DNA from 2 places in the Cupriavidus sp. H18C1 genome. Region 1 is predicted to be linked to the other one. Evidence: riboswitches for the same ligand, from Rfam matches in the RefSeq annotation. Region 1 holds a riboswitch; the other holds the start of a gene.
The links. A riboswitch is a leader RNA that binds a small molecule or an ion and turns the genes downstream of it on or off. The one in region 1 is predicted to bind glycine.
Positions count from the first base shown of each region.

Region 1 (5,780 bases):
CAGCAGCTGGCCAAGGAGGCCGATGCGCTGCTGTACCGCGCCAAGGACGGCGGACGCGGGCGCTTCGAGATCGGCCCGCCGGAGCTGGCGAACCGGTCGCGCGAAGCGCGCTCGTAGGGCGACCTTCGCCGCCGGGGCCGCAATGCGCGTCGGCGGCATTCGCGGCATTCGCGGCATTCGCGGCACCGACAGCGGCATCCGGGCCACCGGCGGCACCAGCGGCAACCGCGGCACCGTCGGCGTATCCTAGAAGACCGATTCGTACCGTTCGTTCACAGGAGCCAGTCATGTCAGACCAGCAGCCCCCCAGCGACCCGCATCGAACAGGACAGCCTGGGCCAGGTACCCGTCCCCGCCGACCACCTGTGGGGCGCGCAGACCGAGCGCTCGCGCCAGAACTTCCGCATCGGCAACGAGAAGATGCCGCCGGCGCTGATCGAGGCATTTGCGATCCTGAAGCTGTGCGCGGCACGCGCGAACCGCGAACTGAACGTGCTCGACGCGGGGCTGGCGCAGGCGATCGAACAGGCCGCCGAGGAGATCATCGCCGGCCAGTGGCCCGACGAGTTTCCGCTGTCGGTCTGGCAGACCGGCTCGGGCACACAGACCAACATGAACCTGAACGAGGTGATCGCCAACCGTGCGATCCAGCTGCTCGGCGGCGAGGTCGGCAGCAAGCGGCCCGTTCATCCCAACGACCACGTCAACGCGAGCCAGTCGTCCAACGACAGCTTCCCGACCGCGATGCATATCGCCGCGGCGCGGGCGGTGCAGCGCCAGCTGCTGCCGGCGCTTGAGACGCTGCAGAAGACGCTCGGCAGCAAGGTCGAGGCCTTCGCCGATATCGTCAAGGTCGGCCGCACCCATCTGCAGGATGCCGTGCCGCTGACGCTGGGCCAGGAGTTCTCCGGCTACCAGGCGCAGGTCGCCGACGCGCAGGCGCGGCTGCACCAGGCCGTGCTGCGCGCGATGCCGGTGCCCCAGGGCGGCACTGCGGTCGGCACCGGCCTCAATGCGCCGGCCGGCTTTGCCGCCGCCTTCGCGCGCGCGCTGGCGGACTACACCGGCCTGCCGTTCGAGCCCGCCGCCAACCGCTACGCGCTGCAGGCCGCGCACGACGCGCTGGCCGACCTGTCGGGCGCGCTGAACACCACGGCTTCGTCCTTCCTGAAGATCGCGCGCGACTTCATGCTGCTGGGCTCGGGCCCGCGCGCGGGCTTTGCCGAGCTGCAGCTGCCGGCCAACGAGCCGGGTTCGTCGATCATGCCGGGCAAGGTCAATCCGACCCAGGCCGAGGCGCTGGCGATGGTCTGCTGCCGCGTGATCGGCAACCACACCACCATCACGCTGGCCAACGGGCTGGGCACGCTGGAGCTGAACGCCTACAAGCCGGTCATCGTTTACAGCCTGCTGCAGTCGGTTACACTGCTGGCCGACGCGGCGGCCAGCTTCGCCGAACACATGGTGGCCGGCGTCGAGGCGGACCGGGCGCGCATCGCCGACCTGCTCGAACGGTCGCTGATGCCCGTCACCGCGCTGAACCCGCATATCGGCTACGACAAGGCGGCCGAAATCGCCAAGCTCGCCGTGGCACGCAATCTGTCGCTGCGCGAGGCGGCGATCGCCTCCGGCCATGTCACCGCCGAGCAGTTCGAGCAATGGATCGACCTGAAAGGGATGACGCGCGAGGTGTAGCGCCGGCGCACCGGTGCTGGCGGCCACGTCCACGACGGCGCATACGGCCGCCCACACATGGAACGACCCTATCGACCGGCCCCGCGCTGCCGCGGCGGCCGGCGACAAACCCGCTTGAGACGGGCAGACGACGATCGGGGGGTAACAACGATCGCATTGACGAGATGATTCCTGCTCCCATTCCCGCCGATGACCAGCGGCGCCTCGACGCGCTGTACTCCCTGAACCTGCTCGATACCGCCGCCGAAGAGCGCTTCGACCGGCTGACCCGCCTGGCCAGGCGGCTGTTCGACGTACCGATCGCGCTGGTCAGCCTGGTCGACGCCAGGCGCCAGTGGTTCAAGTCCTCGTTCGGCCTGGCCGCCCGCGAAACGCCGCGCGAGCAATCGTTCTGCGGCCACGCGATCCTGCGCGACGATCTGCTGATCGTGCCCGATGCGCTGCAGGACCAGCGCTTTCACGACAACCCGCTGGTCACGGGCGCGCCCGGCGTGCGTTTCTATGCCGGCTGCCCGCTCGCGGTACGGGGCGGCGCCAAGGTCGGCACGCTGTGCCTGATCGACACCGAGCCGCGCGAGTTCGACAAGGACGATCAGGCGCTGCTGCACGATCTGGGTCGCCTGGCCGAGCAGGAACTGGAGTCGGCGCAACTGGCCTCGATGGACGACCTGACGATGCTGTCGAACCGCCGCGGCTTCTCGGCGCTGGCGCAGCATGCGCTGGCGGTCTGCCAGCGCCAGGGGATGCCGGTCACGCTGCTGTTCTTCGACATGGACGGCTTCAAGGCCATCAACGACCGCTTCGGGCACGCCGAGGGCGATCTGGCGCTGGCCGCCTTCGCCGACCACCTGCGCCAGGCCTTCCGCGAGTCCGACCTGATCGGACGGCTGGGCGGCGACGAGTTCGTCGTGCTGCTGGTCGACGCCTCGGCCGACCCGTGCGACGCGATGCTGGCCCGGCTGCGGCAAGTCGTGGACGCGTACAACGCGCAGAGCCAGCGCGGCTATGCGCTGGATTTCAGCGCCGGCGCGGTCGCCTTCGATCCCGCCCGGCACACCGGCATCGCGGACCTGCTGGCGCAGGCCGACCAGGCGATGTACGCCAACAAGCAGGCACGCAGGAAGGGAACGCCGCCCGCCGCGCCACAGTAACTCGCGTTGCGGCCGCCGCCGCGCCGTGTTACTGTCCGCCCATCCAGGAGAAAGCGAGCCTGCGGCGCGACAGCGCGGCGGCGGCGCTGCCGAAGCGCGTACCCCCGAAACGCTCAGGTACCGAAGACTGGAGACGACAACGAACTGGAGAGCGCCGCCATCATGGTTAAGCGATGACGGCCGCCGAAGGGGCAAACCGGGTCCGGGGCGGACGCGGTGAATCTCTCAGGCAAAAGGACAGTGGGGGCAGCCGGGTTGGCATCGACGATGCCGGCCGGCTGCCCCTTTTTGCATCCTGGAGCCTGAAATGAAAGTCATCGTGATGGGGGCCGGCGTGATCGGCGTGGCCTCGGCGTGGTATCTGTCCAAGGCCGGCCACGAGGTCGTGGTGCTCGAGCGCAATGCCGGCGCGGCACGCGAAACCAGCTTCGGCAACGGCGGCCAGATCTCGGTCAGCCATGCGGAACCCTGGGCCAACCCGTCGGCGCCGCTGAAGCTGCTCAGCTGGCTGGGACGCGAGGACGCACCGCTGCTGTTCCGCCTGCGCGCCGACCCGGCGCAATGGTCGTGGGGCCTGAAGTTCCTGCGCGAGTGTCCGGCCCGCCGATCCACCCGCAACATGATCCAGCTGCTCAACCTCGGCACCTACAGCCGCGCCAGCCTGCAGGCGCTGCGCGCCGAGACCGGCATCGAATACGATCATCTGACCCGCGGCATCCTGCACTTCTATACCAGCCAGAAGGAATTCGACGCGGCCATCGAGCCGGCGCGCATCATGCGCGAGCTGGGCTGCGAGCGCCGCGTGATCGGTCCCGACGAAGTGGTGAAGCTCGAACCGGCGCTGGCCTCGATCGCGCCGCGGCTGGCGGGCGCCACCTACACCAGCGAGGACGAGTCCGGCGACGTGCACCGCTTCACCACGGGGCTGGCGGCGCTGTGCGAGGCGCGCGGCGTGCGCTTCCGCTACGGCGTGCGCGTGCAGCGGCTGCTGGCCGAAGGCGGGCGCATGCGCGGGGTCGAGATCGCCGACGAGACCGGCGCCTACACCGTCGAGCAGGCCGACGCCTATGTGCTCGCGCTCGGCAGCTTCAGCCCGATGCTGGCGCGGCCGCTCGGCGTCAAGCTCGACATCTATCCGGCCAAGGGTTACTCGGCCACGCTGCCGGTGCTCGACCCGGAGCGCGCGCCGAGCGTCAGCCTGACCGACGACGAGTACAAGCTGGTGTTCTCGCGTCTGGGCGACCGGCTGCGCATCGCGGGCACCGCGGAGCTCAACGGCTATTCGATGGAGCTGAACCCGGTGCGCTGCGAGGCCATCGTGCGGCGCACGCTGGAGATCTTCCCCGGTGTCAGCCGTCCCGAACTGGCGCGCTACTGGACCGGCCTGCGACCCGCGACGCCGGGCAACGTGCCGTATATCGGCGCGAGCGCGGTGCAGGGGCTGTACCTGAACACGGGCCATGGCACGCTGGGCTGGACCCACGGCTGCGGCTCGGGACGCGCGATCGCCGAGCTGATCAGCGGCCGCGTGCCGGAAGTGGACTTCGGCTTCTGCGGTCCGCTGCCGGAGGCGCCGCGGATGGCGCGACCGCTCGCGCCGGTGGTCGCCACGCGCGCGGCCGCGTCGGAGCCGGCCGAGGCCTGATGCCCTGATACAGGCCTGAAACAACGACACCGGCGCGGCATCGACATGCGCGCCGGTGTTTTCGTTTTCATCGTTGGCGTGGATCCAACCGGCACGCATCGGGACGCGCATCGAGACAGGCATGCGGACATGCATCCGGACCCGCCTGCGCTCGAAAGCGTACCCGTTTCTGCGTGCGCCTTGCGCAAACCGTACCCGTTTCTGCGTACCCTTTCACGAGCGTCGACGGGACGGCTGATGACGATGAATCCCGCGGTAAAACCGCCGTGCCGGCACGCGATGGAAAGCGGCACCGTACCCGTTTCTGCGTAGCCGGAACTCGATCAATATGGACGCCGCGCGCAAAGCGTACCCGTTTCTGCGTGCCGGGCAGCGGTGCGAAACCAGGTCCTGCGCGACCGCGATGCGCCACCACCCCACCATCACGCCAGCACCGTCGCACCATCCCGCCATCGCCGGGCTCAGGCGATGGTATCCACCACGCCGCCATCGACCCGCAACGCGGCGCCGGTGGTCGCCGATGCCTGCGGCGAACAGACGTACACCACCATGTGCGCGACCTCCTCCACCGTGGCCGCGCGCTGGAGGATCGAGCTGGGCCGATGCGCCTTGACGAACTGGGCCGCCGCCTCCTCGATCGACAGCCCCGCCTTGTCGGCGTCCTCGCGCAGCATCTCGCGCAGGCCGTCCGACAGCGTCGGCCCCGGCAATACCGCATTAACCGTGACGCCGGTACCGCTGAGCCGTTTGGCGAGGCCGCGCGACACCGCCAGCTGCGCGGTCTTCGAGAAGCCGTAGTGGATCATGTCCTCCGGCGTGTTCAGCGCGGACTCCGACGAGATGAACACCACGCGGCCCCAGCCGTTCGCCGCCATGGCCGCCGGAGTACGCCCGCGCCAGCCGCACGCCCGACATCACGTTGACATCGAAGATGCGGGTCCAGTCCTCGTCGCTCAGTTCGTAGAAGTCGCGCGGACCGTAGATGCCGGCGTTGTTGACCAGAATGTCCACCGCCGGCTCCGCGGCCACGATGGCATCGCAGCCCTCGGCGCCGCCCACATCGGCCGCGACGCCGCGCACCGTGGCGCCCGGCACCTCGCGCACCACGTCGGCGATGGCGCCCTCGACGGTGTCCTGCTTGCGGCCATTGACGACGACGGTGGCACCGCTGCGCGCGAGGCCGATGGCGATGGCCAGCCCGATGCCCGCGGTCGAGGCGGTGACGAGGGCGGTCTTGCCGGTGAGATCGATCTGCATGAGTACCTCGCTATGCGATTCAAATACCGCTC
Region 1 is NZ_CP186009.1:509,928-515,707, forward strand. It holds partial or broken gene OJJOAM_RS18130 (diguanylate cyclase domain-containing protein) at 1-117, shown strand, start outside; gene fumC (class II fumarate hydratase) at 319-1,695, shown strand; gene OJJOAM_RS18140 (diguanylate cyclase domain-containing protein) at 1,860-2,846, shown strand; glycine riboswitch at 2,981-3,097, shown strand; gene OJJOAM_RS18145 (D-amino acid dehydrogenase) at 3,154-4,491, shown strand; partial or broken gene OJJOAM_RS18150 (SDR family NAD(P)-dependent oxidoreductase) at 4,953-5,748, opposite strand.

Region 2 (5,780 bases), on a different replicon from region 1:
AGCTCATGGTCGGCGCATGGAAGCCATAGTCCATCAGCCGCTTGGCGACATCCTCGTTGCTGATGCCGGTCGCTTTCTGGATCGGACGCAGATCGAGAATGCACTCGTGCGCGATATGGCCGTTGCCGCCGGTGTACAGCACCGGGTAGTAGTCCGACAGCCGCTTGGCGACGTAGTTGGCCGCCAGGATCGCGTTCTCGGTGGCAGCGGTCAGGCCGCGCGCGCCCATCATCGCGATATACATCCACGAGATCGGCAGGATGCTGGCCGAGCCGTAGGGCGCGGCCGAGATCGCGCCGATGCCGTCGTCCGCGCGGCGATAGCCGCTGCTGGTGTGGTTCGGCAGGAACGGCGCCAGATGCGCGCCCACCGCGACCGGACCGACGCCCGGGCCGCCGCCGCCGTGCGGAATGCAGAAGGTCTTGTGCAGGTTCAGGTGCGACACGTCGCCGCCGAACTGCCCCGGCGCCGCGGTGCCCACCATCGCGTTCATGTTGGCGCCGTCGACATAGACCTGGCCGCCGTGGCTGTGGACGATCTCGCAGATGCGCTGCACGCCTTCCTCGAACACGCCGTGCGTGGACGGGTAGGTGATCATGATCGCGGCGAGGTTCTTGCTGTGCTGCGCGGCCTTCTTCTCCAGATCGGCAAGATCGACGTTGCCATCCTCGTCGCAGGCCACCACGACCACCTGCATGCCGGCCATCTGCGCGGACGCCGGATTGGTGCCGTGCGCCGACGACGGGATCAGGCAGATATTGCGATGGCTTTCGCCGCGGCTCGCGTGGTAGGCGTGGATGATCTGCAGGCCCGCGTATTCGCCCTGCGAGCCGGCATTCGGCTGCAGGCTGACGGCGGCGTAGCCGGTGGCGGCGCACAGCATCGCCTCGAGCTGCGCGATCATCTCGCGGTAGCCGACGGTCTGGTCGTCCGGCGCGAACGGATGGATGCTGGAGAACTCGGGCCAGGTGACCGGAATCATCTCGCTGGTCGCGTTGAGCTTCATCGTGCAGGAGCCCAGCGGGATCATCGTGCGGTCGAGCGCCAGGTCCTTGTCGGCCAGCATGCGCAGATAGCGCAGCATCTCGTGTTCGGCGTGATGCGTGTTGAAGACCGGATGCGTCAGGTAGGCGCTCTGGCGCGACAGCGCGGCCGGATAGCCGTCATCGGCCGCGGCTTCCAGGGCGTCGAAGGCCGGCACCGGCTTGCCCTGCGCGAAGATCTCCCACAGTGCGACCACATCGTCGCGGGTGGTGGTCTCGTCCAGCGAGATGCCGACATGCGCGGCACCGGCGCGGCGCAGATTGATGCCGCGCGCGGCGGCCGCGGCGTGGATCGCCTCGGTGGCGGCGCCGGTCTCGATCGTCAGCGTGTCGAAGAAGGTCGCATTGCTGCGCGCGTAGCCCAGAGCCTGCAGGCCGCCGGCCAGCGTCGCGGTCAGGCGATGCACGCGTTGCGCGATGCGCTTCAGGCCCTGCGGACCGTGGTAGACGGCGTACATCGACGCCATGACCGCCAGCAGCACCTGCGCGGTACAGATGTTCGAGGTCGCCTTCTCGCGGCGGATATGCTGCTCGCGCGTCTGCAGCGCGAGCCGGTAGGCCGGGTTGCCCTGCGCGTCGACGGTGACGCCGACCAGGCGGCCCGGCATCGAGCGCTTGTAGGCGTCCTTCACGGCCATATAGCCGGCGTGCGGGCCGCCGAAGCCGAGCGGCACGCCGAAGCGCTGCGAGTTGCCGACGGCCACGTCGGCGCCCCATTCGCCGGGCGCGGTGAGCAGTGTCAGCGCCAGCAGGTCCGCCGCCGCGACCACCAGGCCGCCGGCCGCGTGCACCGCATCGGCGATCGCGCGGTAGTCCGCCACGTCGCCGTTGACGCCCGGGTATTGCAGCAGCACGCCGAAGGCATGCGCCTGCGCCGCGTCGGCGGCGGGACCGACCTTGACCTCGATGCCGAGCGGCAGCGCACGGGTGCGCACCACTTCGATCGTCTGCGGCAGCACGTCGTCCGCCACATAGAAGGTATTCGACGCGTGCTTGTTCACGCGCTGCAGCAGCGTCATCGCCTCGGCCGCGGCCGTGCCTTCGTCGAGCATCGACGCGTTGGCGATATCGAGGCCGGTCAGGTCGGTGACCATCTGCTGGAAGTTCAGCATCGCTTCGAGGCGGCCCTGCGAGATCTCCGGCTGGTACGGCGTGTAGGCGGTGTACCAGGCCGGGTTCTCGAAGATATTGCGCAGGATCACGCCCGGCGTCAGCGTGTTGTAGTAGCCCTGGCCAATGAAGCTCTTGAACACCTTGTTCTTGCGGGCGATGCCGCGCAGCTTGGCCAGCGCGGCTTCCTCGGTCAGCGGCTCGGTGAATTCGCCCAGCGGCATGCCGTCGCGGCGGCGGATCGCGGCCGGGATGATGGCGTCCATCAGCGCGGCGCGGCTGTCGTAGCCCAGCACCTTCAGCATGTGCTGCTGTTCGGCGGCGTCGGGCCCGATATGGCGGTGGGAGAAGGCGTCGCGAGCTTCGAGTTCGGCCAGCGAAGGGCGAGCGGATTGAGCGGCGTTCATGGGCAGGGGGAGCGTTCATGGCAAGTGACTCGGAGAGGCGGGCCGGGACATGGTGGTCAGCCATGGTCCCCGGCGCCGCGGGCGGGGCGCCGGGCTCAGGCGCCGACGCTGGCCTTGTAGGCGTCGGCCGTCATCAGGCCGTTGACGTCGTCGCCGTTGGCCGGCTTGATCTTGAACAGCCAGGCATCGAAGGCGTTGGCGTTGACGCTCTCGGGCGCGTCCTTGACGGCGTCGTTGACGGCGACCACTTCGCCGGCCACCGGCGCGTAGATGTCCGACGCGGCCTTGACCGATTCGACCACCGCCAGCGCGTCGCCGGCGCCGACCGTCTTGCCGACCTCGGGCAGTTCCAGGAAGACGATGTCGCCGAGCGCATCCTGCGCGTGATCGGTGATGCCGATCGTCAGCGTGCCGTCGGTTTCGACGCGCACCCATTCGTGCGACTCGGTGTACTTCAGGTCAGCGGGGAAATTCATCGAGATTCTCCAATTTCAGATTCTTGTGTCGCGCCGCCGCGTGCCATCGGGATGAAGGGGGCCGCGGGGCGCAGCGTGACCGGGTGGACGATGTCCGATGCGAGCTGTCAGCTCACGAGTGCCTTGCCATTGCGCACAAACGGCAGTTTAACCACAGTCGCAGTCAGTTTGCGGTCGCGGATCAGCACCTGGACTTCGCTGCCGAGCGCCACATCCTTGGGCAGGCGCGCGAAGGCGATCGATTGGGACAGCGTCGGGCTGAAGGTGCCCGAGGTGATCTCGCCCTCGCCGGCGGCGGTCAGCACGGTCTGGTGCGCGCGCAGCACGCCGCCCTTGTCCCGCAGGATCAGGCCGGCGAACTGCTGGCGCTGGCCGTTGGCCACCAGCGCGGCCTTGCCGACGAAATCGCGCTCGCTCTGCAGGTCGACCGTCCAGGCCAGGCCCGCGTCGAGCGGCGAGGTGTGGATGTCCATGTCCTGGCCGTACAGATTCATGCCGGCTTCCAGGCGCAGCGTGTCGCGTGCGCCGAGGCCGGCCGGGCGCACGCCGGCGGCATGCAGCTTTTCCCAGACCGCGGCGACGTTGTCGGCCGGCACCACCAGCTCGAAGCCGTCCTCGCCGGTGTAGCCGGTGCGGGCCACCATGATTTCGCCGATGGCGGCGTCCTGCACCACCATCGCGTTGAAGGGCTTGAGCGCTTCGCTGGGCTGGGTCGACGGGAATGCGCTCCAGACCTTGGCGCGCGCATTCGGGCCCTGCACGGCGACGATCGCCAGCGGGGTCGCGCCATCGGGAGCGTTATCGGTACGGCGCGGGGTGATCGTCACGCCGGCGCCGGTGTCGGCATTGCGCTGGCGGATCCAGTCGATATCGCCGGTCGCGGTGCTGGCGTTGACCACCAGGCGGAAGCGGTCCTCGGCGAAGAAGTAGACGATCAGGTCGTCGATCACGCCGCCGTTCGGGTCGAGCATGCAGGAATACAGCGCCTTGCCCGGGGTTTGCAGCTTGTCGACGTTGTTGGCGAGCAGTTCGCGCAGGAAGGCGCGGGTATTGGGACCGGTGAGGTCGACGACGCACATGTGCGAGACGTCGAACATGCCCGCATCGCTGCGCACCGCGTGGTGCTCCTCGATCTGCGAGCCGTAGTTGACCGGCATGTCCCATCCGCCGAAATCGACCATGCGGGCGCCGAGGGCGCGGTGGATGGCGTTGAGGGGCGTGGCCTGGAGCGTCATGAATTCCTCGGAGCGTGGCATCGTTCGGTCCGGCGCGCGCGGCGCGCCAAACAAAAAGGGTCATCCGTCGCGCGGCTCGGTGCGAACCGTCGCGACGGATGACCCCCTCTGTCCTCGATACCTGAGAGATTACGGCCCGGCTTGCCGTCCTCGTCGGACTGACCGGCCTCGCCGTGCGCCCCTTCGGTGGACACGCTCATCATCCAGCTAATGAATGACGGGTGTCGCTCTCCAGAGTTCGGCATACATCGTGTGCATACTGCATGCCGATCCGCCCGGTCCATGGTGCCTGAGAGTTTTCGGGTGATTCCCCTTCGGCGGCGCGAATGACGATACAGTCGCGCGCTCTCCCGGACGGATGGCGCGACTCTAACCGCAGCCCTGGCGGCTGTCAACGCGAGAGCGGCGCGTTGCAGGAGTCGGTTTCCGGGTCTCGGCCGGCCCCGCCCCCGTGTTAACATCGCCGGCTTCGACCCGTTCGCGACCCACTTGCGACCCACTCGCGACCCGTCCTCCAACGCGTCGCGCCCGCGGGCCGCGCCCTTTGCGATGCGGTCCGACCTCCCGCTGTACCCGACCTCCGATCCCCGACCGATGACCCACGGACTGAACGCCGCCCAATCCGAAGCCGTCCGCTATCTGGACGGCCCCTGCCTGGTGCTCGCCGGCGCCGGCTCGGGCAAGACCCGGGTGATCACGCAAAAGATCGCGCATCTGATCGAGGACAAGGGCTTCGAGCCCCGCCATATCGCCGCGGTGACCTTCACCAACAAGGCCGCCAAGGAGATGCAGGAGCGGATCGCCAAGCTGATGGAGGGCAAGACCCGCGACGGCAAGCGCATCCCGCTGCGCCAGCTGACCGTCTGTACCTTCCATTCGCTCGGCGTGCAGATCCTGCGCGCCGAGGCGGAGCACCTGGGCCTGAAGCCCCAGTTCTCGATCATGGACGCCGACGACTGCTTCGGCCTGATCCAGGAACAGCTGGCGACCACCGACAAGAAGCTGATCCGCAGCGTGCAGAGCACGATCTCGCTGTGGAAGAACGGCATGGTCGATCCGGAGACCGCGATTGCCGAGGCCCTTGATGCCGACCAGCACCAGGCCGCGCTGATCTACCGCAACTACGTCGCCACGCTGGCGGCCTACCAGGCGGTCGACTTCGACGACCTGATCCGCCTGCCGGCCGAGCTGTTCGCGCGTGACGAAACCGTGCGGCTCAAGTGGCAGAACCGGCTGCGCTACTTCCTGGTCGACGAATACCAGGACACCAACGCCTGCCAGTACCAGCTGCTGAAGCTGCTGGCCGGCGGCTCGCATCTGCGCGCGCCGGCCTTCACCGCGGTCGGCGACGACGACCAGGCGATCTACGGCTGGCGCGGCGCCACGCTGGACAACCTGCGCCTGCTGCAGACCGACTTTCCGAACCTGAAGGTCATCAAGCTGGAGCAGAACTACCGCTCCACGGTGCGCATCCTGCAGGCGGCCAACGCGGTGATCGCCAACAACCCC
Region 2 is NZ_CP186008.1:2,103,756-2,109,535, forward strand. It holds gene gcvP (aminomethyl-transferring glycine dehydrogenase) at 1-2,560, opposite strand, end outside; gene gcvH (glycine cleavage system protein GcvH) at 2,656-3,036, opposite strand; gene gcvT (glycine cleavage system aminomethyltransferase GcvT) at 3,144-4,271, opposite strand; glycine riboswitch at 4,370-4,516, opposite strand; glycine riboswitch at 4,538-4,634, opposite strand; gene OJJOAM_RS09730 (UvrD-helicase domain-containing protein) at 4,866-5,780, shown strand, end outside.
Region 2: linked by a shared signal. The riboswitch ahead of gcvT (glycine cleavage system aminomethyltransferase GcvT) and the one ahead of OJJOAM_RS18145 (D-amino acid dehydrogenase) in region 1 are both predicted to bind glycine.